Regions from separate parts of the Virgibacillus sp. JSM 102003 genome, predicted to be linked through region 1. Evidence: predicted binding sites of a transcription regulator. Region 1 holds the regulator's gene; each other region holds the start of a gene.
What was found. The regulator CtsR, encoded in region 1, represses protease genes until heat stress. The targets are predictions, from matches to a motif close to ATGGTCAATAAAGGTCAAACA.

Region 1 (2,277 bases):
ACGTATACCTTCTTATGTTATAAGCGGAATCGGTTTTCTTGGAGCAGGGACTATTATTGTTAATGGAATGACTATCCGTGGGCTAACTACTGCAGCATCTATATGGGCAGTTGCTGGATTGGGATTAGTTGTTGGTGCTGGAATGTATGCCCCAGCATTGTTTACAACACTAATTATTTTGTTGAGTTTAGTATTTCTAAACAATTTTGAAAAGCTATTTACTAAAGGTCGATCATCTTACTTAATTGAAATTGTTGCGTTGCCTGATTTAAAAATTAATAATATTGTATCAATCTTTGAAGCGTACAATTTATCGATTAAGCAAGTTGAAATTGAACGGGTTGATAATGATCTTCGTAATATCTTTATTAAGATTGATCGGGATCCTGATTTAGATCGGGTATCATTGTTCGCTGAAGTTTCAAATCTAAAACATGTCAAAAATATAATCGAGCGAAAATAAGATTAAGAACCTTGCGATAAAATTTCGTAAGGTTTTTTTAGCGATTAAGAAAAAATACCTTCTGCAATGAAAAATCTCATTTTTATAGCTTGCAATCCGAATATTCGGATTCTATAAAATAGAATTATCCTTTCATAAGGTTTTCTTTTGCAATAAACCACCAAGTTTTCTAAGCAGTTAAGAAAGTATAAATCCTTTCTTACTGCATAGGTGCAATATAAGGCATATCTTATTAAGGCATTACGATAAGCTGAGTTTTCTAATGTTTCATTTATCTTCAAGTTGTCTAAAATAAGTATAGAACATTGTATTTGCATATGAATTAATTTAAAGTATAATTAAAATATAGTCAAAGTTAGTCAAAGTCAATAATTTTTAAAAAGAGCAGGAAAGACATATAAGTGTAAATCATAAGATGAAGGTGGGGGAGAGTCTATGAGCAACATTTCAGATATAATTGAACAACATTTAAAGAAAATTCTGGAGGCTGCAAGGCAGGATGCGATTGAGATCAAGCGAAGTGAGATTGCTGATCAATTTCATTGTGTCCCATCACAAATTAACTACGTGATTAATACACGCTTTACTGTGGAAAAAGGATATATAGTTGAAAGTAAGCGTGGTGGTGGAGGTTATATTCGGATTATCCGGATTCAGCATCAGGACAAGTCTGAATTAATTGATGATATTATAGAAATGATAAATCCCCAAGTAACACAGCAGGCTGCACTTGATATACTGGAAAGGTTGCTGGAAGAAGAAATTGTTACAGAGCGTGAAGCCAAAATTATCTTAAGCGCAATTGGCAGAAATACACTGGCATTTCAATTGCCATTGCGCGATGAGGTTCGTGCCCGTGTATTAACCTCGATGCTGTCGACTTTAAAATATTTAAACAAATAAAGGGGGAGATAATAATGGAATGCCAAGAGTGCCATAAACGGCAAGCTACCCTCCATTTTTCACAAGTTATAAATGGGAATAAAACAGAAGTACACGTTTGTGAAGTCTGTGCAAAAGAAAAAGGATATATGTCCTATCCTGAAGAAGCGTATTCTCTTCATAATTTATTATCCGGTTTATTCAACTTTGATTCTTCATCTATAGACAGTCCAAAAGGCTCATCACATAAACAGGCTGAAGATTTGCAGTGCCCGCAATGTAAAATGACGTTTTCTGAATTTAAACGTGTCGGTAAGTTTGGCTGTGCCGAATGCTACCGGACTTTTTCAGAACGTCTGGACCCAATTCTTCGTCGTGTGCATAGCGGAAATACGAAGCATCATGGCAAAATCCCTACCCGTAAAGGTGGAGATTTGCATTTGAAGAAGGAAATAGAGTCACATAAGGCAGAACTGCACCGTCTAATTGAAAATGAGGCTTTCGAGGATGCTGCAAAGGTCCGGGATGAAATTAAGGAATTGGAAAAACAGATGCGAGGTGATAAAACATGACCTTACAACAATTTATGAATGAAGCTATTAGTCCATGGATGAGAGAAGATGGCCCTGACAGTGATATTGTTTTAAGCAGCCGGATTAGATTGGCTCGTAATTTTGCAGATTACTCCTATCCAATATTAGCTAACCAGAAGGATCTGCAAAGTATCAGTAAGTTTATCCAAGATGAATATGAACAGAAGTCATTTCAGGATTATCAGAATTTCGAATTTATACCACTCAGTGAATTAAAACCGGTGGAAAAACGTGTTTTGGTTGAAAAACATTTAATTAGCCCGCATCTAGTAGAACACGGAGATTTTGCAGCAACACTCATTTCAAGAAATGAGCAAGTATCTGTTATGATAAATGAAG
Region 2 (2,277 bases), on a different contig from region 1:
ATATCAAGCAGATTTTCCACTGTTTCGACCGTTAATTTTGGTGCGCCGTACCCGGAAAGGGAGGCATAAGTATATGCCGAATTAATTTTATGAAATCCTGCATTTTCCTGTCCCACAGCTTCTGCTGGTAATTCAACTCTGGTATCTCTTGGGATCGATGTCATTGTCATCTTGTTCGTGTCTGGATTGAGTGTAACAACTATCTGCGTATCGGCACGTCCGTTTTTCCCGCCAGAAGAATAGTTTTCAATACCCATCAACAAAATTGAAATAGGATCCTCCCCGATTGTAACTTTATCGTTTCGCAGTTCGGATTTCCCCCCAGGACGATCTAATCCATTATAGGCATTATTAGCAGCATTGTAGGTTTGAAGAAACAAGTAACCACAAACCCCAATAATAATTAATATAAGGAAGAGAAGTGAATAGAGTACTCGTTTCTTCCGCTTTTTTGATTTTTTCTGTTTTCTGCGTTCTAATCTTAAGTCCTGCACTATAAATCCTCCACTTCTAAACATCAGCATATAAAGAGTATTTCTTACTGCATAAGTGCACTAATATTTATTGTAAAGATTATTATATGTAATTTAAAGGATTAATAACAGTTTGAGGGTTTAAAAGTATTGGTTATTGGATAAACCCAAATAATGATAGAAATTTGTTAGACGGATAAGAAGGTTAACTGCTTTCCTATTTCATGAGTTCCGCCAAGGCTTATTTATATAAAAGCTTGGCGAAAGGTAACGAGTTTTGTTTTAGGGGAGAAAACACATTTGTTAGGAGTAGGAAATGCATAACGTTTCGTGATTATGTTTTATTGATATAACAATATTATTGGTTTAATACAATGAGGTAATGAAGTATTGAAATCTGGGATGAAAGTCCGATAATCAGTCGGAGTGAATCCTCATTCCGCTAAACAGCAGAAAAGATGCTCTCAGAAGGATGAGTCGGATCCTCGTTCCGTTATTAGTAGAAAATCAGCCAAATTTGAGGTAAAAATAACAAATAGCGGAATGAGGATCCGCCAAAATAGTAAACCGGATACTCATTCCACTAAAATGGGTTCTTCAACAACAGGGGCTAATTATTATATGATTTCTAATGCTAACCAAACTAATCCCTTTAGGCGAAATGCCAAGTTTTAAAAAAAAAATAATCTCAAACACTTGAAAGTCAAAATTGGTCAGAGTATAATGAAGTTAAAGGTCAAATATAGTCAAAGTCAAACCTTTTTATAATAAATGGAAATCACAAGGAGGAGTGACATATGAAGTGTCAACAATGTGGTATTCACCCAGCATCAATTAATGTAGCCATGCAAATCAACAATGAGAAAATGCATATGCACGTTTGTAATGAATGTTTTCAGGAAATACAAGGTCAATTAATGAGCGGTGGTTATGGATCAGCTCAAAATAATCAAGATAGTTTTGCGGATAAATTTTTCCAAGGGAATGGTCAAAGCTATACCGGAACCAAAACACAGCAGCAAGCAGGTAATGGCGATGGATTATTAGATCAGCTTGGAAAGAATGTAACAGATGCAGCACGTGCTGGCTTAATCGACCCTGTTATTGGCCGTGACAACGAAGTGAAGCGAGTTGTTGAAACGTTAAATCGTCGAAATAAGAACAATCCTGTTTTAATAGGGGAACCTGGCGTAGGTAAAACAGCTATTGCTGAAGGACTAGCCCTTAAAATTGCTGAGGGAAAGGTATCAGCTAAGCTTATGAACAAAGAAATTTATCTGTTGGATGTAGCTTCACTTGTAGCGAATACGGGCGTTCGTGGCCAATTTGAAGAACGGATGAAGCAACTGGTTCAAGAGTTGCAATCACGTAAAAATGTAATCTTATTTGTTGATGAGATTCACTTACTAGTAGGAGCTGGCACTGCAGAAAGCTCGCAGATGGATGCAGGAAATATTCTGAAGCCTGCATTAGCCAGAGGCGAAATGCAATTGATAGGTGCTACAACATTAAAGGAATATCGTAAAATTGAGAAGGATGCGGCACTAGAACGTCGTTTCCAGCCAATCATCGTGAAAGAGCCTTCAGCAGATGAGGCAATTCAAATTCTAAACGGAATAAAATCTCGTTACGAAAGCTTTCATGAAGTTCAATACTCTGAAGAGGCAGTTAAGGCATTTGTGACATTATCACAGCGCTATATCCAGGACCGCTTCTTACCAGATAAAGCTATCGACCTTATGGATGAAGTTGGTTCACGCTTAAATCTTTCAAATGCAGAGAAAGATTCCAACTCCATTCAGCA
Region 3 (2,277 bases), on a different contig from region 1:
CATTCAAGTAAATAAAATTCGCTTTTCCCGTGCAATATCAAATATTTTGGAAAATGCTATAAGTTCATTTGAAGGAAAAAAAGGATTTATCCATATTGATGTCAAAAGTATAGATAGTGGTATTTTGATTCGAATACAGGATGATGGACCAGGGATTAAAGATGAGCATTTAAAAGATATTTGGCTGGACGGCTTCAGCACAAAAAATTCTTCCGGAATCGGTCTCTCTTTTGTAAAACGAGTTGTCGAAAATCACAATGGCACCGTAACGGTCAAAAGTATTCCAGGCAGCCATACTCAAATGAACATCATTCTGCCAACACTAAAAGTAGGTGACGAAATCGATGAGCATTACCATATTAATTGTTGATGACAATGAAGATATCCGCTTTACACTAAAAGAGATATGCGCGTATGCTGGATGGGGAGTAGTAGAAGCGTCTACTGGAAAGCAGGCTGTTGAACTATTTACGACGATAGAGCCTGACCTGGTTTTACTTGATTATCATATGCCTGATTGGGATGGCATTAAAACAACGAAAGAATTGCGGAAACATAGTACCAGAATTCCGATAATTATTTTAACTGTTGATGAACGACAGGAAATAGCAAATACTTTTTTACATGCTGAGGCAACTGACTATGCACTAAAACCCATTAAAGCACCAGATCTGATTTCCAGAATTCGAATCAACTTAAAGGTTGGAAAATTAATTGGCGATAAGGAAAACGTGTTTGTGGAAAAAGGAATCAGCCAATCTACACTAAATTCAATCAAAAGCTTTCTGATTCAGCAAGACGCACCTTCATCCATTAATGAAATTCAACAATCATTACCCATTGCCTACCAGACGGTTCACCGCTATTTAAATTATTTGGAAAGCAAAGGCGAAGTTGAAACTATTTCACAATACGGTAAACAAGGTCGCCCCACAAATAAGTATAAACTTGTTTAGTCGGGACGTTTATATTCTATGGTAAAGGGAAAGATGGGGAAAGAGATTTTATTACATAACTTGCGGATGTTTTTGTTTGACCTTTTTTGACCTATTAGTTATGATAAAAATATCCAGTATTTATGGATGAATACGAGATGAAATAAGGAGGATTTTCACATGAATTTAATACCAACAGTTATTGAACAGACAAACCGTGGAGAACGCGCATATGATATTTATTCACGTCTATTAAAAGACCGCATTATTATGCTTGGCAGTGGGATTGATGACAATGTTGCAAACTCAATTGTTGCACAATTACTTTTCTTAGAAGCAGAGGATCCGGATAAGGATATCTCACTATACATTAATTCACCAGGCGGATCTATCACTGCCGGTATGGCAATTTATGATACAATGCAGTTCATTAAACCTAATGTATCAACAATTTGCACTGGTATGGCCGCTTCAATGGGAGCATTCCTGCTAGCAGCTGGAGAAAAAGGCAAACGTTATGCACTTCCAAATAGTGAAGTAATGATTCACCAGCCTTTAGGTGGAACACAGGGGCAAGCAACAGATATCGAAATTCACGCAAAACGAATTGTAGAAATGAAGCGAAAAATGAACCAGATTCTTTCAGAACGTACAGGTCAGTCACTTGAAGTTGTAGAACGTGATACAGATCGTGATAATTTCATGTCAGCTGAAAAATCTGTGGAATACGGCCTGATTGACAAGATTTTGGAAAGAAACACAGATAAGAAGTAAATTGTGATATTAGAAAACAAAACTTATCGCCAATCCTATAATGGTGTAAGCTTTTGTTGAACTTATGGAGCAGGAAAGTAGTTATACTATCTTATCTGCCGACAAAGAGGTTATTCCAAGAATTGGAATAACCTCTTTTTATTAGCAATAAATAATAAAAATCCACTTACTCTATGTTTTTGAAACAAAAGCTGTTAAATGAGTTAAAGCAATCTCTTCATCTGCACCTTCTGCAAGTAATTTAATAGTTTCACCACAAGTAATAGCTAAACTCATTAATCCCATAATACTTTTTGCGTTAACCCGCTTGCCATTCTTTTCAAGAAATAAATGTGCTGAATAGCGATTTGCCTCCTGTACGAATTGAGCAGCTGGTCTTGCTTGCAAACCTGAATCAAGCTCAACTTTTACCGATTTCTCAACCAAAATCCTCATCCTCCTTAACTGAAATCGTTTTCAAAATGTTATAAAAAAGGCAGCAGCATGATAAATTTCTCTTTATCTAGCTGCCAATATCTTAACGTAATTATTTGAGTAATAAGTATATCATACTGCGAATAGTTCTGTA

Region 2: ACE1TG_RS18720 (ATP-dependent Clp protease ATP-binding subunit) is a predicted target of CtsR. The motif match lies at 1,206-1,226, and genes of this name have one in related genera.
Region 3: clpP (ATP-dependent Clp endopeptidase proteolytic subunit ClpP) is a predicted target of CtsR. The motif match lies at 1,030-1,050, and genes of this name have one in related genera.

Annotation. Positions count from the first base shown of each region.
Region 1 is NZ_JBHFQH010000026.1:31,169-33,445, reverse strand. It holds gene ACE1TG_RS19290 (MgtC/SapB family protein) at 1-463, shown strand, start outside; gene ACE1TG_RS19285 (CtsR family transcriptional regulator) at 899-1,366, shown strand; gene mcsA (protein-arginine kinase activator protein McsA) at 1,381-1,917, shown strand; gene mcsB (protein-arginine kinase McsB) at 1,914-2,277, shown strand, end outside.
Region 2 is NZ_JBHFQH010000024.1:10,128-12,404, forward strand. It holds gene ACE1TG_RS18715 (LCP family protein) at 1-494, opposite strand, end outside; gene ACE1TG_RS18720 (ATP-dependent Clp protease ATP-binding subunit) at 1,271-2,277, shown strand, end outside.
Region 3 is NZ_JBHFQH010000005.1:234,716-236,992, reverse strand. It holds gene ACE1TG_RS07885 (sensor histidine kinase) at 1-370, shown strand, start outside; gene ACE1TG_RS07880 (response regulator) at 345-956, shown strand; gene clpP (ATP-dependent Clp endopeptidase proteolytic subunit ClpP) at 1,116-1,709, shown strand; gene ACE1TG_RS07870 (HPr family phosphocarrier protein) at 1,881-2,135, opposite strand.